3 regions of the Glaciimonas sp. OK215 genome follow, and region 2 is predicted to be linked to each of the others. Evidence: predicted binding sites of a transcription regulator. Region 2 holds the regulator's gene; each other region holds the start of a gene.
The links. The regulator LexA, encoded in region 2, represses DNA repair genes until DNA is damaged. The targets are predictions, from matches to a motif close to ACTGTATNNNNATACAGT.
Positions count from the first base shown of each region.

Region 1: a site for LexA is predicted at 1,718-1,735, ahead of imuA (translesion DNA synthesis-associated protein ImuA). Genes of this name have one in related genera too.
Region 3: a site for LexA is predicted at 2,312-2,329, ahead of recA (recombinase RecA). Genes of this name have one in related genera too.

Region 1 is NZ_CM173544.1:909,541-916,609, reverse strand. It holds gene AC3CHX_RS04090 (GSU2403 family nucleotidyltransferase fold protein) at 201-1,214, opposite strand; gene imuA (translesion DNA synthesis-associated protein ImuA) at 1,787-2,527, shown strand; gene AC3CHX_RS04080 (Y-family DNA polymerase) at 2,460-3,929, shown strand; gene AC3CHX_RS04075 (error-prone DNA polymerase) at 3,935-7,069, shown strand, end outside.
Region 2 is NZ_CM173544.1:3,469,325-3,476,393, reverse strand. It holds gene AC3CHX_RS15885 (inositol monophosphatase family protein) at 1-334, opposite strand, end outside; gene AC3CHX_RS15880 (RNA methyltransferase) at 483-1,256, shown strand; gene lexA (transcriptional repressor LexA) at 1,307-1,978, opposite strand; gene rpsF (30S ribosomal protein S6) at 2,257-2,640, shown strand; gene priB (primosomal replication protein N) at 2,694-3,008, shown strand; gene rpsR (30S ribosomal protein S18) at 3,030-3,314, shown strand; gene rplI (50S ribosomal protein L9) at 3,341-3,793, shown strand; gene AC3CHX_RS15850 (replicative DNA helicase) at 3,919-5,307, shown strand; gene AC3CHX_RS15845 (DUF47 domain-containing protein) at 5,569-6,195, shown strand; gene AC3CHX_RS15840 (inorganic phosphate transporter) at 6,313-7,069, shown strand, end outside.
Region 3 is NZ_CM173544.1:236,529-243,597, reverse strand. It holds gene AC3CHX_RS01135 (DUF2889 domain-containing protein) at 1-229, opposite strand, end outside; gene recX (recombination regulator RecX) at 465-929, opposite strand; gene recA (recombinase RecA) at 1,146-2,264, opposite strand; partial or broken gene AC3CHX_RS01120 (1-aminocyclopropane-1-carboxylate deaminase) at 2,564-3,586, opposite strand; gene AC3CHX_RS01115 (Lrp/AsnC family transcriptional regulator) at 3,746-4,207, shown strand; gene AC3CHX_RS01110 (helix-turn-helix domain-containing protein) at 4,283-4,858, opposite strand; gene kbl (glycine C-acetyltransferase) at 5,152-6,360, shown strand; gene AC3CHX_RS01100 (NAD-dependent epimerase/dehydratase family protein) at 6,374-7,069, shown strand, end outside.

The DNA.
Region 1 (7,069 bases), 2.6 Mb from region 2:
ATCCGGATTATCGTGTGGAAACGGCTATCCCAATGTTGGGCTCACAAGCTTGAACAACCCGCTGGCGATTAGCGATGAATTGTCGCAGGCTCAACATGCCGATTTTATTGCGATAGGAATTGCAGCCTGAAAGACGTAACGTACGCGGAAGTACGACGGGGCTCTCAGTCCACTCCTTTACCAACGTCTGGCACTCGTGCTTACGGCGCGAATGACGATACCGCTGCGCGCAAGTCGGCTGAAAAGGGGAGAAGCTCATCAAAGGTCAAATGTGGCAGGTACTGGTGAATGAGCTTGATAACTACTCGAGCCTGGTTCGCATCGCGGCACTTCTTCACAGGGTCTCGGTCTTTTTGTACCGACATCCACATCTTGAAGAGTGCGAAAGCACGGGGGTCCACAGTGGTCATTTGAGCCATCCTCCCATTTACCCCGACAATGACCGATTGAAACTTAGGCGCACTGAGCAGCCAGTCGACATTTCTGGCCTTAACGGCCCAGAAGTCTTTGTCATGCGTGCTCAGTCGGTCGGGCTCCCGGTCGCTACCGGACCCTTCTCGCCGCAGCAGGTCAACCTGGTAGCCATCTTTGTTCACTGCGGTGTAGAGCTCCGTCGGGCTCTTCAGCTCAAACGACTTATCGACCGTCTTCAAAATGCCGAGCAGGCCGGACGGCTGCAGCTTTTCACGGGTGGCCAAAGTAATACGTTTGCGGTTGTCCCACAGGATGTCTCGGTCCTCCGTCGCGAGATGCTCTTGTTCAATTCGAATACCGGCGGTGGCCTCATAGCAGAACAGCGCATTCGTATCGATGACGAGCATATTTTCGTCCAGTCCTGCGTTGTGAAGACTGTTAAGGATGTCGATGACCGTTGAATCGACCCGGTGGAGGTATCGCGCGCGGTTAAGCTTAGCGTGGACCGCCATTTTCTTGTGGAGTCCTTCGAGCCGCTCCGTGACGGTGGCCTTACTGCCCTGAAAGTTCGCGTGGATGGCCTCGGTTTCGGGTGACCGGGGGCCAAGGCTGGTCTGCGCACCGCGCCTGGAAACTCGGATGAGGTACTCCCGACCCTTTTGGACGCGCCAGAACATGTTGCCCTCCAGGTCACGGGCCTCTCGTTCAGCCGCACAAGTGGCCGCGAACGCCTCCCGAGCATTCACGTATTGACGGCGTGATTCGCCGTCAAGCGGCGTAAATCCATAGTCAGTTTTCATGAGCCTATATTGGCAAGTAAGTCATTGATTTTAAAGTTGTTTCAAAAGATTCGTGAACAGATACGAGTTTTTGTTGAAAACTATTAAAAATCAATCACATACCTTGTATAGCGTATGTGGACTATCCCTATCATTCTGCAATATTGCCGACCTAGCGGCCTCGGCCGCACAAGTTCGTCTTGCGGTTGTCCTGCGCTTCATCTTCTCTCACGATTCTGCCCAGTTGAGACGTTCGTAGAGCTGCAGAGACCGCCAACTATGCTGCACACAATCCGTCTCACCGCATTAGAACGGTTTCGTTGAATTTGGTTGCCGTCTCAATAATATTTTCTACCTCGCAGGCGGCATCTGAAATTACCCACAGTTTGTGTGGATAGCTGTGTGGATAACTCATGAAAGCAGCCTCCAAGCCCATTGCCAGCAAGGAAAGCCAAGCGTGCCTATTTAATTGTCAACACTGCCAAGTGCACCTTGTATTTGCTAATCTTCAGCGTTTATATAATACTGTATGCATATCCAGTATTTTGCATATCAAAATTATACGAGCGGCGTCCTTGACGTGAAGAAAACCCATGTTGGCCTCATCCATCCCATCGAGCAATTCGGCTCGCTCACTCGTACAGTTGCCGCAGGACGTCTGGCGGGCGAGCGAGTTGGCAGTGTCCCGGGCGACTACGTGTTCCACCGGTCACGCTCTGCTGGATGAGGAACTGCCAAACGGCGGCTGGCCAAGGTCATCTCTGATTGAACTCCTTTTGCAGCAGGCCGGAATCGGCGAGATGCAGTTATTGAAGCCGGCGCTTGCCCGCTTGTCGAAAAATCAGAGAATTGCGCTGGTTCAGCCGCCATACATCCCGCATGCGACTGCCTGCAAAACATGGGGCATTGAAACCAATCAACTGCTTTGGATACGGGCGACGAGTACTGGTGACGCGTTGTGGACCACCGAGCAGATTCTGAAGAACGGTAGCTGCGGCGCCGTCATTCTATGGCAGTCGAATGTACGGGCGGAGTCATTGCGTCGGCTGAACCTGGCGGCTCAGACCACAGATACCTGGTTTTGGTTTATGCGACCGATGGCCTGTAGCGCCGATGCATCGCCGGCGCCGCTGCGGCTGGCACTTCGTCCGGCACTTGGCGGAGTTTTACTCGAAATTGTTAAACGCCGGGGCCCGCATTCTGATACCCCTTTATTTGTCCCGCTCGCCGACATGCCCACTGGGCGCCATCTCTCGGACAAAGAAAATGCGACTTTTGTTGAGCATATACCTGCCACTGTTACCGCTCGAAACGTTGCGCCCGTCCTGGTCTAAACCGGGCTCTTATACGGTGATGCATCACGAGCAGGTAATCGTTGCGTCACGAGAAGCGTCACTTAGTGGCGTCAAGGTCGGCATGCGCGCGGGCGGCGTGTCTGCTATCTCCCCGGACACTGAAATGCTGCAGCGTAGCTTGGAAAAAGAGCAGTTGGCGCTCGATGCCATCGCAATGGCACTGCTGCAGTACACACCTGAAGTGGCCTATGCCGATGACTTCAGTATTCTATTGGATGTCAGTGCAAGCTTGCGATTGTTCGGTGGCCCGTTAGCGATTTGTAGGCGTGTCAGTTGCAGTCTTGCAGGGCTTGGATTCACTGCCAACGTTGGGGCGGCACCCACTGCAAAGGGGGCGTGGTTATTGGCGCGAAGCGCACGAACTAAAGGCAATTCACTGCGGCGCCGCGTGCTCAAAATGCGCACATTAACGCGTCGGCTTGACGGTTTACCATGTCATCTATTGCCCACGGCGCTTCCACACTATGATTGGCTGAACGGCATAGGCGCTAAGAATTTTGGCGCGCTACGTCGGCTGCCGCGTTCCGGATTAATTCGGCGCACCAGCAAGCATTTATTGGAAGACCTGGACCGCGCTTTCGGTGACATGCCCGAGCTGTTTGAATGGATAAAAGTGCCCTCGACGTTCTCTGCAAGCGTCGAGACCTTCGACCGGATTGAGCATGCTGACGCCTTGATGTTCGGAGCAACCCGGCTCATCCTTCAAATGACCGGATGGCTGGTATCGCAGCAACTCGCCGTGACGATATTTACCCTGTCGCTCGAGCACGAGCGGGGACGGTCCGCGATACCTCCAACCGCACTGGAGATTGCGTTAGCTGAGCCGGCTTGGAAAGACGCCCACCTGATTCGGCTGCTGAGGGAGCGGCTGAGCAAAGTAGAACTGGTCGCGCCCGTCATAGGCATGCGGCTAGACGCTCGACAGTTGGTGCCCATGCTTCCCCCCACTCAATCGCTGTTTCCGGAGCCAGGTGGCTCGCCAGCCGATTTTTATCGACTGCTAGAACTGCTGACGGCCAGGCTTGGAGCCGAAAATGTGCTGACGCCAGTCTCGTCGCCTGATTATCGGCCTGAAGTGTGCAATTTGTGGGTACCCGCGACCGAAAAGCCGCCGAAGGGAAATGACGAGGGAGAAGCGCTCGAGCGGCCATTTTGGTTACTCCCAAAACCGATAGCGCTGCTGATGCGAAACGACCGCCCCTTTTACGGGTCACCGCTGAAACTGATTCGTGGACCAGAACGGTTAGAAGCCGGGTGGTGGAATGACCAAACTGCGGCCAGAGACTATTTCGTCGCCCAGGCAGAAAATGCAAGTTGTTACTGGATTTACCTCGAACGAACACGCGAGGCGCGCTGGTTTTTACACGGACTGTATGCGTAAAAATTATGCCACCGATATCATCCATCTTGCCGGCATATGCCGAGCTTCAGTGCCTGACGCACTACACATTTTTGCGCGGCGCCTCATCGCCTGAGCAGATTGTCCAACGAGCAGCCACGCTCGGCTATCACGCTGTGGCCGTCACAGACGAATGTACTCTCGCTGGTGTGGTCAAAGCCCACTTAGCTGCGAAGAACCTTGGGATTTCCTTGATAATCGGTAGCCAGATGACCGTCACGCCAGAGGACGGAAGCCAGGCGTTCACACTTCTTGTCCTCGCAATGAACAAGAACGGATACGGGAATTTGAGTGAGCTGATTACGATTGCGCGCACCCGTGCTGAAAAAGGTTGCTATCTCGTTAGACCACGCGATATTGCCAACCCCGCTAACGAGTTTGCGCATCTGCGCGGAATGCCGGATTGTCAGTTGATACTGGCTCCAAAATACGGCGCGACATACGAGGAGCTGGAAAAGCAAGCGGCTTGGTTGCTGCATTGTGCACCGGGGCGTGCGCGGATTGCGATGACGCTGCACTATCGGGCGAACGATGACAAACATAAGTCCTTGGTGACAGCAATCTCTCAAAAATTCAGTTTACCGATGGTAGCTACCGGCGATGTCTGCATGCATGTCCGCTCATTCAAGCCACTGCAGGACACAATGACTGCTATCCGCCATGGCATCCCTGTCGAAAAATGCGGGTACCGACTTGCCCCGAACGCCGAGCAGCACCTTCGGTCGCGGGTAAGGCTTGGGAACCTCTATACGAGACAGGCATTGGATGAGTCAGTGCGCGTTGCTGACCTGTGCCGATTTTCACTGGACGAGCTTCGGTACGAATATCCTGACGAGCTTGTTCCGACAGGCGAGACGGCCAGCAGCTACCTCCGTTCCGAGAGCTACCTGGGTGCGCACTGGCGCTATCCCGATGGCATCCCCGACAATGTACAAGCGCAGTTAGAGCGAGAGTTAGGGCTCATTGCAGAAATGCAGTACGAGAGCTATTTTCTAACCGTGTACGACATCGTCCGATATGCTCGGTCCAACCATATCCTCTGCCAAGGTCGGGGGTCTGCTGCCAATAGCGCGGTCTGTTACTGCCTCGGCATTACCGAAGTAGACCCGGTTCGCGGTACGCTGTTGTTCGAACGTTTCATATCAAGAGAGCGGAATGAACCGCCAGACATTGATGTCGATTTTGAGCATCAGCGCCGCGAAGAGGTCATCCAATACATCTACAAAAAGTACGGCCGCATGCGGGCTGCACTGACTGCCGTCGTCATCAGTTATCGCCCGCGCAGTGTGTTGCGTGATGTAGGGACTGCGCTTGGAGTTGACCTTTCCGTCGTCGACCGAGTAGCGAAGGCAGGCCACCGCTGGGGCGGTAAGGCAGATTTACGCGAGAGGTTGCAAAGCTGTGGATTTGACCCCGATTCGGCTATCGCTGAAAAATGGGGCAGCCTTGCTGAGCAAATGATGCGGTTCCCCCGACATATGTCGCAGCACCCGGGCGGATTTGTCATCTCGCATTCGAAACTCTCGCGCCTGGTGCCCATTGAGAATGCGGCAATGGCAGAACGTTCAATCGTTCAATGGGACAAAGACGACTTGGACGCGGTTGGATTGCTGAAAATCGACATTCTTGCACTTGGTATGTTGAGCTGCATCCGGCGCGCTTTGGAGCTGGTGTCCGAGCAGCGCGGAGAACGCTTTGAGCTGCGCGACATCCCAGCCGAGGATGCCGCCACCTACGAAATGATATGCCAGGCTGACACCGTCGGAGTATTCCAGATTGAAAGCCGCGCGCAGATGTCGATGCTCCCGCGTTTGCAGCCGCGAATTTTCTATGACCTCGTGATTGAAGTTGCCATCATCCGCCCCGGGCCAATTCAAGGTGGCATGATTCATCCGTACTTGAGGCGCCGTCAAGGGATTGACCCGGTCACGTATCCGAGCGTCGAAATGGAGGCTGTGCTCTCGCGTACGCTGGGCATCCCGATTTTCCAAGAACAAGTGATGCAAATCGCGATGGTCGCTGCCGGATTTTCTGCTGGAGAGGCTGACCAGCTGCGGCGCGCGATGGCGGCTTGGAAGAGGAAAGGCGGCTTAGAACAATTTGAGGACAAGCTCATGACCGGGATGGCAGAACGTGGTTATACGACAGAATTTGCCACATCCATTGTTGGCCAAATTAGAGGATTCTCGGAGTATGGTTTCCCGGAGTCGCACGCTGCAAGTTTCGCGTTACTTGCATACGCATCTAGCTGGCTCAAGTGCCACGAGCCGGCTGCGTTTTTGGCGGCATTACTCAATAGCCAGCCCATGGGGTTTTACTCTCCATCGTCGCTGGTGCAGGATGCGCGCCGTCACGGTGTCGATGTCCGAGCAGTCGATGTTTGCATCAGCAATTGGGAGGCAACGCTTGAGCTTACGGACGGTGGCGCTCTGGCGGTACGTCTCGGGTTGAATAACGTACGCGGCATGGAGCAGGACGCCGCGTGGCGAATTGAAGAAGCTCGGGCGATTAGTCCATTTTCTGACACAACGGATTTGGCTAGTCGTGCGCAATTAAACGCAGGACACCTTCATGCGCTCGCGTCTGCAAATGCTCTGGAATCGTTGAGCGGTAATCGTCGACAGGCATTATGGCAAGCAGTTGCCAGCGTGCCCGACAAAGGGCTGCTTCGTGCAGCGACAGTCATTGAGACCCCGGTCCAGCTTGAGGCACCGTCGGAGGCGGAAAGCATTGTCGCGGATTATCGGCACCTGGGGCTCACGTTAGGGAGACATCCGCTGGCCTTGCTGCGAGAAAGGCTGACGAAGATGCGCTTTCTACCGGTAGAAGTACTGAATACTTTTTCAGACGGGCAATTCGCTCGAGGCTGCGGGATTGTGACTGTTCGTCAAAGACCGGAGACTGCCAATGGCGTGATATTCGTAACGCTGGAAGACGAGACCGGACCAGTCAACGTTATTGTCTGGCCTAGCTTAGTCGAGAAGCAACGCGCTGAATTGCTCGGCGCTTCTTTGCTGGGGGTATATGGCAAATGGCAGTGTCACAATAACGTCCGTCATCTGGTTGCAATGCGACTGGTAGACCTATCTCATTTTTTGGGCGACTTGGAAACGCGGAGTCGT
Region 2 (7,069 bases):
GGCCGCGGTGCTGCAGCGCAATCGATACGCAGTATTGTGGAAAGCCGTGGATGAAATTGGTGGTGCCGTCGATCGGGTCGATGATCCAGACGTTTTCGTTTTCGTCGTGCAGATTGTCAGAAGCGCCGGACTCTTCGGCTAGAATCGCATGATCCGGATAAGCGTTCTTCAGCACGTCGATGATCGCTGCTTCGGCAGCCTGGTCAACTTCGGTGACAAAGTCGTTATGCGCTTTTTTTGTAATCTGGAGCAAGTCGAGATCGAAGGAGGCGCGCGAGATGACCGTGGCACCGCGACGGGCGGCCTTGATGGCCGTGTTGAGCATAGGATGCATAACTGGATTCGGTTCCGTTAAAATGGCGGCACTGCGCCGAAAGGAACAGAACCACCTATATGAATAATAATGAGCGATGCAGCGGGTGTCGGCTGAAACTCGAAATCAGCTTTTCCCTGAAAATTACCTGCGAATGTCGCTATTTTAAATGAACCTGACAAAAACCAACACGTCTCTTTTCAATCGCCTGCGCTTTGTACTGGTCGAAACCAGTAGCCCTGGCAACGTTGGCGCCGCCGCGCGCGCCATTAAAACCATGGGATTTTCCGAACTGGTACTGGTGAATCCTCGGTACCCTGACGTCCTGCAGCGCGACGAGGCCATCGCATTAGCCAGCGGCGCTCAGGACATTCTGGCGTCCGCCAGGATAGTCGAGAGTGTCGAGCAGGCCCTGGTCGGCTGCAATTTCGCAGCTGCACTGAGTGCGCGGTTGCGCGAGTTTTCGCCGCCAGTGATTGCGCCGCGGGCGCTGGCAACGCAACTTGCCAATGATGCCAGCCTCACGGGAGCGGTGTTATTTGGCAGCGAGCGCTATGGTTTGCCGAATGAAATTGTCGAAAAATGTAATGTATTGATCAATATTCCGGCCAATCCCGATTATTCGTCGTTGAATTTGTCGCAAGCGGTACAGGTGTTGGCTTACGAGTGCCGGATTGCTGCCAGCGAAGACCAGTCGTCGAGCCCGAGTGGTGAGATCGGATTTCATGGCGATGCCGCCAACCTGGTTGAGATCGAAGGCATGTTTGCGCATCTGGAGCGGGCGCTGATCGAAATCGATTTTCTTGATCCGGCCCATCCGAAAAAACTGATGCCGCGCTTAAAACGTTTGTTTTCCCGCGCCGGACTGGAGACCGAAGAGGTGAATATCCTGCGCGGTATCGCCAATCAGATTTTGACCAAGCGGCGACGCCTTGATCGCTGAATGCACGCTAAATAAATGCCCAAGGAAAATTGTGGTCCGAAAGGATGCGTTTAGGCCCAGTTGCGTAATAATCCTACCGCCAGGCCTTCAAGCGCAAAATCATCCTGATCCTCGCTGACGATGATCGGTTCAAAATCCGGATTCTCCGGCAGTAGTTGAATCGTCGAGCCGGTCTTCTGGTAACGCTTGACAGTCACGTCATCGCCGAGGCGTGCAACGACAATTTGCCCATTTCTGGCGCTGTCGGTCTTCTTTACCGCCAGCAAGTCGCCATCCAGAATGCCGGCATCCCGCATCGACATGCCGCGTACCTTGAGCAAGTAATCCGGCTTGGCGCTAAACAGTGCCGGATCAACGTTGTAGGTCGCCTGAATATGTTCTTGCGCGAGAATTGGCGAGCCAGCGGCAACCCGTCCAACCAGCGGCAGGCTGAGTTGCATCAAGGCCGGATGCGGTAGTGCCAATTGTCGTCCAGGACTGCGCTCGGCTCGAGCGCTCGGATCCAGCCGTTTATCGAGCAAGCGTATGCCACGTGAGGTGCCAGGTGAAATTTCAATCGCGCCTTTGCGCGCCAATGCCTGCAAATGTTCCTCGGCGGCATTGGCTGAGCGAAACCCCAGTTCGGTAGCGATTTCTGCCCGTGTGGGGGGGAAGCCGGTGTTTTCGATGGCATCCCTGATCAGATCGAGGATTTGTTGTTGACGTGCGGTTAATTTGATCATATTGGCGGCGGCTGATGTCGAGGTATTGGAGGGTGCAGACTGAGTGTGCATGCGCGCAATTCGGATGAGTCATTGATGCTGTGTATATAAACAGTCTGTATTTTTGTACAGTATTCGGGGGAATGCAAGCGAATTTGCCAAACTCGGAGCCGCTTTGCTTGCGCGCTTGAAAGCATTGAGTTTGCTAAGGTTTCACTGTATAGTTGCTGGTTTTCCTCTTCCCACACTCGTCTTGACGCCGGGGTGGGCTATTTTCAACAGTCCAAAAAGGAGCTTACATGCGTCATTATGAAATCGTATTTATCGTCCATCCGGATCAAAGCGAGCAAGTGCCTGCAATGATCGAACGCTACAAGGGTATCGTCACTACACGTGGTGGTATCGTTCATCGCGTTGAAGATTGGGGCCGCCGTCAACTGGCATATTTGATCCAGAAACTGGCAAAAGCGCATTACGTTTGCCTGAACATCGAGTGCGACAGCGAAACACTGGCCGAAATCGAAACTGGTTTTAAATTCAATGATGCAGTTTTGCGTCACCTGACAGTCAAGTTGAAAAAAGCTGAAACTGGTCCATCGCCAATGATGAAGGCAGTGCAAAAGGAAGATGCGGCCAAGAGCCATCGTACTGAAGCGCCAGCCGCACCAGCCGCAGCCGCCTAATTTTGCCGATTAACGTGGATTCATTGCGTCATCAAATTTCCAAGTAAACCGGAGTGAGCCAACTCAATAATGTGTTTCAACTGGTTGCCGAAATTGCCGAACGCGAAGTATTGCGTTACACACCGGCTGGCATCCCGATCGTTTCGGCAACATTGCTGAGTCGCTCGTCACCAATTGAAGCAGGTATTCAGCGTCAGGTTGAGTTCGAAATTGCCGCGCTTGCCATAGGTGAGATTTCGGGCAGATTCAATCAGACGGTTTTGGGCGGTCAATACTGGTTCACGGGATTTTTGGCCCGCAAGAGTCGCAACGGCAGAAGTCTGGTATTTCACATCACTGAATTTGCTGCAGCTGAAACTGCAGATTAATTATTTATACAGGAGCCACAAATGGCATTCGGTAAAAAGTTCGATAAAAGCAAACTGAAAAACAAGCGTCAACAACAAAACCCGCTGTTCAAGCGTAAAAAGTTTTGCCGCTTCACAGCAGCACATGTTGCTAGCGTTGATTACAAAGACGTCGATACGTTGAAAGATTTCGTTCAGGAAAACGGCAAGATCATGCCGGCACGCCTGACGGGTACCAAGGCAATTTACCAACGTCAGGTAGACACCGCGATCAAACGCGCACGTTTCCTGGCATTGCTGCCATACACCGATCTGCACAACGTTTAATTGACGACTTGAAATAGGAGAAAAACATGCAAATTATTCTGTTGGAAAAAGTCGTTAATGTCGGCAATCTGGGTGAAGTCGTTCGCGTAAAAGATGGTTTCGCACGTAACTTCCTGATCCCGCAACGTCTGGCACGCCGTGCTACAACTTCGGCAATCGCTGAATTTGAAGTCAAGCGCGCCGAGCTGGAAAACGCTGCTGCGGCGAAATTGGCTGTTGCCCAGGCGCAAGGCGAAAAACTGAACGGTTTGACCGTGAAGATTTCGCAAAAATCGGGCGTCGATGGCCGCTTGTTCGGTTCGGTTACCAATGCTGATATCGCTGAAGCGTTGACCAAGCAAGGTTTTGCCGTTGAAAAAGCGCAAGTGCGTTTGCCTGTCGGTCCGCTGAAGATTGTTGGCGACCACGCTGTTGCCGTGTCATTGCACACTGACGTCCTGGTTGACGTGACTGTTACAGTGATCGGCGAGCACGCTTAATTTCATTAAGTTTGTGGCCAGTATTTGTTGTAATGCTAAAAAGCCGGGTTCGCCCGGCTTTTTTATTGCCGTTTTTTGTGCGCGGCAGCAGAGTTAAACATGGCTAAGCAGGTATAATTCGCGCCATGAATGCACCTTCAGATCCTCAGTTAGATTCCCTCCGCGTACCACCCCATTCGATCGAAGCAGAACAGTCCGTTCTGGGTGGGTTGCTGCTCGATAATGCCGCCTGGGACAGGATCGCTGATTTTGTGCGGGCTGACGATTTTTATCGCTACGATCATCGGATTATTTTTCAGCATATCGTCAAGCTGATCAATAACTCAAGGCCGGCCGACGTCATCACGGTGTATGAGTCGCTGGGGGGTACCGGCAAGGCCGAAGAAGTCGGTGGCCTGACTTATCTCAATGCGCTGGCGCAAAACACTCCTTCCGCTGCCAATATTCGTCGTTATGCCGAGATCGTGCGTGACCGTGGCGTCCTGCGCAAACTGATTACTGTTGCCGATGAAATTTCGGGTCAGGCTTTCAGTCCGCAAGGCAAAGAAGTCAAGCAGATGCTGGATGAGGCAGAGTCGAAGATTTTTGCGATTGCCGAAGAGGGCTCGCGCGGTGCGCAGGGCTTCCAGGAAATTCAACCGTTGCTGACCCAGGTGGTCGAACGCATTGATGAGCTTTACAGTCGCGACAATCAAAGTGAAATCACCGGCGTGCCAACCGGCTTTACCGATCTCGATAAAATGACTTCGGGCTTGCAGCCCGGCGATCTGATTATCGTGGCCGGTCGGCCATCGATGGGTAAGACCGCATTTTCGATCAATATCGGCGAGACGGTGGCCATTGAAAGCGGACTGCCGGTCGCGGTGTTCTCGATGGAAATGGGGGGCACCCAGCTGGCGATGCGTATGCTGGGTTCCGTTGGACGCCTTGATCAGCATCGCTTGCGTACCGGCCGCCTGAACGACGAGGACTGGCCGCGCCTGACGCATGCGATTCAGAAGATGAATGACGCGCAGCTGTACATTGATGAAACGCCGGCGTTGAGCTCAATGGAACTGCGCGCACGTGCGCGCCGGCTTTCGCGACAGTGCGGCAAGTTGGGATTGATCATTATCGATTACTTGCAGCTGATGTCCGGAAATAGTGCGGGTGAAAATCGCGCCACTGAAATCTCTGAAATTTCCCGAAATTTAAAAGGTCTGGCCAAAGAACTGCAGTGCCCGGTGATTGCGTTGTCGCAGTTGAACCGCTCGCTGGAGCAGCGACCGAATAAGCGCCCGGTCATGTCCGACTTGCGTGAATCAGGTGCGATTGAGCAAGATGCCGACGTTATCCTGTTCATCTATCGTGACGAAGTCTACAACCCCGACTCGCAAGAAAAAGGTACTGCCGAAATCATCATTGGCAAGCAACGTAATGGCCCGATTGGTAGCGTACGCCTGACTTTCCTGGGGCAATACACCAAATTTGATAACTATGCCGGCGGCCTTGCAGCACCTTATGGCGGTGATTAATCGGGCGATGTTTAATTTCCGTTACATGCTGTATTTTTGTCAATCCTGGTCGGCGTCAAGCTAGTATTTCCTTATTGCCGAATAGCAGCAATCCAATCTGGAAATTTTCAGTTTGGACAGATGGTTTGAAATATATGTAACAATCCGGTCTGAAAAATTGAATCCAACTTGTCCGGATTTCATTAGTTCGACCTAAATTCCTTGTAGTGCCGCACAGATTTAACCCAGTTCAGCTTTAATCAAGAAGAAGAGAGAATAAACATGTTTGGACGATTGATGCCCACCGAGGGCAAATTCTTTGAGCTCTTTAATCAGCATGCAGAGTTGTGCGTCAAGGGCGCTAAAGAAATGGTGGCGTTGATGACCAATTTCGACGATCTGGAGATTCGGGTCCACGCGATTGAAAGCATCGAAAAGCAGGCCGACAAGGTGACCTACGCGGCGATCGACATGCTGCACAAGACTTTCATTACGCCGATTGACCGTGATGATATCCATAAGCTGATTACGCGCATGGACGATATTCTCGATTTGCTCGAGGATGCGGCGCAAACCATTTCCTTGTACGACATCAAGGCCATTACGCCGGAAGCCAAGCGTCTCGCCGAGTTATGTCTGTCTTGTGCCGAAAGAGTCAAGGCGGCAGTAGCGCTGTTGCACAACATGGATAACTCGACAAAAATTCTGGAAATCTGCGCCGAGATTGACCGTTTTGAATCGGATGCGGATCACGTGATGCGCGCTGCGATGTCGAAGCTGTTCCGCGACGAGCCGGATGTGCGCACGCTGATCAAGTTGAAAGCGATATATGAAATCCTGGAAACAGTGACAGATCGTTGTGAAGACGTCGCGAACATCATTGAAGGCATCATCGTAGAAAACGCTTAAGCCCTACGCAGCGGCACGTTCGACACGGGGTAGCCGGTGACGGGCCCCGTGGGCTAAAAAGCATTACAGCATGCATCTGCCACCTTGATGTAATTCAAAAAAACGACTCAACTTTCCATGCATACTCTTCATATAAGTATTTACGTTCTTGCCTTCCTTATTGCACTGGCGTTGGTGTTCGATTTCATGAACGGCTTTCATGATGCTGCAAACGCCATCGCCACGGTTGTTTCTACCGGCGTTCTGAAGCCACAACAAGCCGTAGCAATGGCCGCAGTCTTTAACTTTGTCGCGATTGCGGTTTTTCAACTGCATGTCGCAGCCACCGTCGGCAAAGGCACTATTCACGCTGAAGTGGTCGATCATTACGTGGTGTTTGGCGCACTCATCGGTGCCATCTGCTGGAATATTCTGACCTGGTATTACGGCATTCCATCATCGTCATCGCATGCGCTGATTGGTGGCCTGGTTGGCGCTGCAGTGGCTAAGGCAGGTACTGGCGCGCTGATCTCTTCGGGACTCATCAAAACCATTGCGTTTATTGTCCTTTCACCGTTGCTCGGCTTTGTTTTCGGCTCGATCATGATGGTGCTGGTATCCTGGATTTTCGCGCGCTCGACGCCGCGCAAGGTCGATAGATGGTTCCGCCGCCTGCAATTGCTTTCGGCCTCGATGTACAGCCTGGGCCATGGTGGTAATGATGCCCAAAAAACCATCGGTATCATCTGGATGCTGCTGATCGCTGCGGGTGTTTCGAATGGCTCCGACTCGTTGCCGCCATGGTGGGTGATCTTTTCCTGCTATACCGCGATCAGTCTCGGGACGTTATTCGGCGGATGGCGGATTGTCAAAACCATGGGACAGAAAATCACCA
Region 3 (7,069 bases), 3.1 Mb from region 2:
CCGCAACCTCGACAATCTTGAACTGACGATCCAGCGTCAGCCGCAACCATAAGCTGTGCAAAGGCTGGCCTGCCGGCAAAATGCCGCGGGCAAGAGGAAGGTCACTGGTTTTGATATCGATAATATGCGCGTCCAATTCCCATAAGCCATCATCACGCGTGAACGCTTCGATTTGTATGGTGCGCGTATGCTTCAGCGCCCGACGGGAAGTAGAGGGTAATAGGGACATTTTGATGGTCTGATTTGCGTGTCGTTACCACAGTTTCTATGGTAACTGCCGCTCCTGCGGTCTGCAAAAAACCCCAAAAGTGTAGCACAGCTGGAAGGAATAGGTGAGTTTGTGTGCGTTGCAACAATGGCACGACGGGGCTTGCTTTTTCATCAAGCAGCATCGATACAACGCTGCACTTCAGCCACAGGCGAACGGACGATCAGCGCATGATCGGCGTCGCCATTAGCCCGCCCTAACCCTCGGCGTCATCCTCATCGCCAGCTCCTTTGATGGCCGCCTGCACAGCGCGATGAGAAAAACCACGTTGTAGCAAAAACCGCATCTGCCTGGCACGTTCGTTTGCATCGGTCGGTTGATGATCGAATTTTTTGCGCCACACTTCGCGAGCCCGGGCGACTTCACCTTCGGCAAGTTTGGTCTTGATAGTGCTCATGGCATCGGCGTCGATGCCGTGGCTTTGTAATTCCGAGAGGATGCGGCTATTCCCGAAGCGGCTGGCGCGACGATGAATGAGGGACTCGGAAAAGCGCTCTTGCGATAAAAACTTTGCCGCTTCGAGCCAGTCGAGTATCGCCTCGACGTCGTCCCCCTCCTGCACGTAACGCGACAACTTGCGCGCTAATTCCATGCGGCTATGCTCGCGCATCGATAAATAGCGTAATGCTCTGGCCTTCAGGCTTACCGGTGGTTTTGCCATTGCTGAATTCGGGTTGTGGTGAGAATCGGCCCGGTTGCAGATTTGCAGTTGCCGATTCAATCCGGATGATGGAATAGTACAGCGACCAATTTGCATAGGCAGCGCAGACACTTGCGCTATCAGAAACAGACGATGTATGAAAACTTACTTTCGTCGCACAATAAAAAATCGGACGGAAGGCATTCCACCTTTCCGCCCGACTCAGGTAAATCCGAGTTATTCCACTTTTGCTGCTGCGGCTTCCCTCGCTGCTGCTTTTTCAGCCGACTTGGCGGCTTTCTCCGCTGCTTTGTCGACTTCTGCAGTAGCAGCGCCTTCCAGCAATGGCACGCCTAACGAGGCACGCACCTTGTTTTCGATTTCGCGCGCCAGCTCCGGACGCTCTTTCAGATAGTTACGGGCATTGTCTTTACCCTGGCCGATGCGTTCGCCGTTGTAGCTGTACCAGGCCCCCGACTTCTCGACGATTTTGGCATCGGAACCGAGGTCCAGAATTTCGCCTTCACGCGAGGTACCCGAGCCGTACAGAATGTCGAAATGCGCTTCCTTGAACGGCGGCGCGATCTTGTTCTTGACGACCTTGACGCGGGTTTCGTTGCCAATCACTTCATCGCCCGACTTGATCGAACCGGTACGACGGATATCCAGACGCACCGAAGCGTAGAACTTCAGTGCGTTACCACCGGTCGTGGTTTCCGGGTTACCGAACATGACGCCAATCTTCATACGGATCTGGTTGATGAAAATCACCAGTGTATTAGTGCGGTTGATGCTGCCAGTCAGCTTACGCAATGCCTGTGACATCAGACGTGCTTGCAGTCCCGGCAACGAGTCACCCATGTCGCCTTCAATTTCAGCGCGTGGTGTCAGCGCTGCAACCGAGTCAATAACGATCAGGTCGACGCCACCGGAACGCACCAGCGCATCGGTAATTTCAAGGGCCTGTTCGCCGGTATCCGGTTGCGAAATCAGCAGATCCGCCAGATTGATACCAAGTTTCTGTGCATAGCCGACGTCAAGCGCATGTTCCGCATCGATAAACGCGCAAGTACCACCCAGCTTTTGCATTTCAGCAATGGTTTGCAGCGTCAGCGTGGTTTTGCCGGATGATTCAGGGCCGTAGATTTCAACCACGCGGCCACGCGGCAAACCACCGACGCCAAGCGCGATATCCAGACCTAGCGAACCGGTGGAGACGACCTGCACTTCTTCGACCACTGCGCCATCCTCCATGCGCATGATCGAACCTTTGCCGAATTGCTTTTCGATTTGTGCCAACGCAGCAGCAAGAGCCTTGCTTTTATCGGGATTAGCGGCGGATTTTTTATCGTCCATGGTTGTTCTTTCGGCAAAAGTGGTGAAGAGACTGAGGAATAGGCAGTACTGTATAAAAAAACAGTGATATATGCAAGCGTTGCAAAAAATCAGTTGGATTGTGTTGCAAACCCGCATTGTAAACCCGTCGGTACCTGGCGTGGCGTACCGTGGAGGCGGCGAACCGATCGGGTATAAATCCTAGACCGACCGCGCTAAATAGAAGCAATCGAGTTTCGTACCACTCCAGCCACCTTATTGGCGGTGTCGTCCTTCTCCTGATAACGTGCTTCACGCGCCAGTTTTGTGAGGTTGGATGGGTCCTCGAATGCCTTGTAGTATGCGTTGACAGCCGGCGCGCCGCCCAGGTGAACATACAGAATACGCGCGCCTTTCCTGAAGGCACCCTGTTTGCAAAGGTCGATCATTCCGGTTACCGACTTTCCCTCATAAACCGGGTCGGTAATCATCGCTTCCAGCCCCGCTGCCATCCGAATACCGGCAATCGTTTGCTCACTGGGCAGACCATAAGCCGGCCCGCTATAGTCAGGATTTATTTCGATGTCGTCGTCGGATATGGCAATCCGTTGCCCGCCTTTCGATGCAATCAGGTCGGCGGTTTCTTGCGCAATTTTTGTTACTGCACGGCGTGTCATTGGCGCGTCGTCCGCGGTATCAATGCCGATGATGCGTCGCTTTTTGTCCTGGGCCGCGAATCCGACGACCATACCCGCTTGCGTCGAGCCTGTGCAGGTAGCGACGATGATGGTATCGAAGAAAATACCCAGCTCCGTTTCCTGCTTTGCTACTTCATCCGCAAAATTCGCATAGCCCAGACCGCCAAGCGGGTGATCGGATGCGCCGGCCGGGATGGCGTATGGTTTTCCGCCTTGCTTTCTGACTTCCTCAAGGGCGTTATCCCAGGTGTCCTTTTGGCTGGTCGAATAGCCATAACCGGCCATGATCGGATGCCCGCCCATCATTCTGGTCAACAAGATGTTGCCGACTTTATCGTAGACCGGGTCGTCCCATTCCGCCCACGTTTCCTGGACTGTATAGCTCTTCATGCCGCATGCAGCTGCAACTGCGGTGACTTGACGCGTGTGATTCGATTGCACGCCACCGATGGACACCAAGGTGTCGCATCCCTGGCTGATGGCATCGGCAACCAGCCATTCCAGCTTGCGTACTTTATTGCCGCCAAATGCCAGTCCCGAAGAAACGTCATCCCGTTTAGCCCAGATTTCGACGCCTAGCGCTTCAGACATCCGCTCCAGTTTGTGCAGCGGCGATGGGAAAAAGCCAAGCGATTTGCGGAGAAATAATTTGCCGAGGTTTAACATTCCGAAGCTCCATTGAAGTCGTGGTTGAGAGCTTTCAGTTTAGTTGAGCCCCGTATAAATGTAATTCCTGTTTTTACTTGCCATTAAGGATATTATTAAGAAAAAATTTAACAAAAAAATTATCACTCCTCATAAATAAAAATTTTCGGAATAATATTCATGACGCTCGATCGCATCGACAAGAAAATCCTCAAGGCCCTGCAGGCTGACGGGCGCATGCCGAATGCCGAGTTGGCTGACAAGATCGGCATGAGCAAAACGGCCTGCTGGAACCATACCAAGCGCCTGATGGAGGAGGGCTACATCCGGGCTACACGCGCCATACTTGACCCTGAGCTTCTTGGCTTGCCTGTACTCGTCACGGTAGGCGTGGTGCTGGATCGCTCCACCCCGGAAAGCTTTGCCGAATTTGAAGACGTGGTTCGAAAAAATCCGGCAGTGCAGGAGTGCTTGCTGCTTGCCGGGGAATTTGATTTTTGGCTGAAGATTCGCGTTAAAGATATTCAGTCGTTCAACCGACTGCATGCCAACACTTTGCTGCTGCTTCCCGGCGTGCGTCAGCTACGGACCTTTTTCGTACTGAACGAGGTAAAAAGCAGCCAGGACTTACCGCTCGATTAGTGTCGGTTGTAATGTGCGCCAACGATCTGGCGGAAGATCGCGCAGCGCGCCACCGCTCCTGCATCGACAGTCATCTTATCTGTGTATCACCACCATCAATGCCCTGGCTTCGGATTTTCCGATATTCCGTATGACGTGGTTCTTGTCGGCCTGGTAGCGTGCGGTGCCGCCTATCTTCAGCTTTTTCTTGACGCCGTCGACCACCACTTCGACAGCGCCATGCAGCAAGGTCAAATGCTCCATGGTTCCAGGATCATGCGGATTTGAGACCAGTGCACCTTCCGCTGCCAGCGTCAGCTCATACCACTCATATTTCCCCGCCAGTTCCATCGGTCCCAGAATGCGCAGCACATAACCGGCGTGCAGGCCGGGCAAGGTCGGCGTCTCGTGCGGATCCATGATGTGAATTGCCTCTTGCTGCGGCGCTTCGGTGGCGAGCAATTCCTCAATGCCGATGCCCAACGCATTCGCCAGCCGCCAGGTCACCGCAATGGTCGGGTTGGCTTTTTCGCGCTCAATTTGCGATAGCATGGATTTGGATACGCCCGCAGCACGTGATAAATCGTCAAGTGTCAGACCACGTTTCAGGCGGTGCTTCTGTAGCATCGCACCTACTTCGGGCGGCGTATTTTGGGCGATGGGGGTTTTCATAAAAGTCACTTGCTATGTTTAATGGCGATAGGTAAGATCCACTATATCGAATTTTGGTTCGATATAGTGGATTAATGTCTTGATATTGAATTACATCCTAGCAGATGAAATGCTGCAGCCGCACTAAAGCAAGCTTGATTTTTATTCATTGCTAAACCATTTTATAAGAGCAGGGCTTGCGTAAACAAGAACGAAGCAGGGCCGGCCTGCAAGCTATTGATGCGAGCCGTGCAGTCCAACGTTGCCTAAGCGCAACGAAACTTAGTGTGCATTGATGATTACAAGGAACTGCAATGACCTCGACGAATGCAAAATCCGGCTTCTACGCCAACCTGGAAACCAACCTGAATGCCTTGCGCGCACAAGGACTGTACAAGCCGGAGCGGGTCATCAGCTCACGCCAGGGCGCCGAAGTCGTTTGTGACGATGGCAGAACGCTCATCAATCTTTGCGCCAACAATTATCTGGGCTTGTCCGGCGATGAAAAGATGGTACGGGCGGCAATTGATGCTACCGAGCAATACGGTTACGGCCTGTCCTCGGTGCGCTTCATTTGCGGCACGCAAACCGTGCACAAGCAATTGGAACAGGCATTGTCGACCTTCCTCGGCATGGAAGACACGATTTTGTACGCCGCGGCGTTCGATGCCAACGGCGGACTGTTCGAACCCCTGTTTGACGAGCAAGACGCGATCATCTCCGACACCTTGAATCACGCGTCGATTATTGATGGTATCCGCCTGTGCAAGGCGGCACGTTTCCGGTATGCGCATAACGACATGGCGGATCTGGAAGTCCAGTTGCAAGCTGCCGCCGGCAAGCGCCATAAGGTGATCGTCACCGATGGCGTATTTTCGATGGATGGCACCATTGCGCAACTCGACAAGATCTGCGATCTGGCCGACAAATACGGCGCGCTGGTCATGATCGACGAATGCCATGCCTCGGGTTTCATGGGCAAGACCGGACGCGGCACGCACGAGCATCATCATGTGATGGGCCGCATCGACATCATTACGGGAACGCTCGGCAAAGCATTGGGCGGCGCGATGGGCGGCTTCACCGCTGCGCGGCGCGAAGTGATTGAAACGCTGCGGCAAAAATCGCGCCCTTATTTGTTCTCCAATACGCTGGCGCCTGCGATTGCCGGTGCTTCCCTGACCGTATTGAAAACGCTCACCTCGTCCACCGAATTACGCGACCGTTTGCACGCGAATACCGCGCATTTCCGGCGTGAAATCACGCAATTGGGCTTTGCCATCAAACCCGGCAGCCATCCGATTGTGCCGGTGATGCTGTTCGACGCCCCGCTAGCGCAACAGTTCGCGCAGCGCCTGTATGAACTCGGCGTCCTGGTAACCGGATTCTTTTATCCGGTAGTGCCGATCGGACAGGCCCGGGTGCGGGTGCAAATGTCGGCCGCGCACAGCACGCAACAGCTCGATTTTGCACTGGCAGCATTTGCGCAAGCCGGACGTGAGCTCGGTCTGTTGAGCAATTAACAGGGAGAAGAAAATGGAAAAAATTCTGGTGATCGGTGCCAACGGTCAGATTGGCAGCGAACTGGTGGACGCACTCACGGCAAAACATGGCACCGAGAATGTCATTGCAGCGGATATCAGCCCATCCAGCCTGTATGGCGCTGCCTGTTACGAGCGTCTGGATGTACTCGATAGCCAGCGGCTGGCGCAAGTGGTCGATAATTATGCCGTGACGCAGGTCTACCAGCTGGCAGCCCTGTTGTCGGTGACGGGCGAGCAAGCCCCGCTGAAAGCCTGGACCCTGAACATGAACGGCTTGTTGAACATTCTGGAACTGGCGCGCGAACGCGCTCAGGCCGGCAAGCCGCTGCGTGTGTTCTGGCCTTCCTCGATCGCCGCATTCGGCCCGCATACGCCCGCGATCGACACGCCACAACTGGCAGTGATGGACCCGACCACGATTTACGGCATCAGCAAACAAGCCGGCGAACGGCTGTGCGAATACTATTTCAGCAAGTTCGACATCGACGTCCGCAGCATTCGCTACCCAGGCATCATCAGCTACAAATCACCTCCGGGCGGCGGCACCACCGATTATGCGATTGCGATTTTTCATGCGGCCACGCGGGCTGAGCAATACACTTGTTTTCTCGGCCCGGAGACCACGTTGCCGATGATTTACATGGCGGACGCAATCCGCGCCACCATGCAACTGATGGAAGCGCCAACT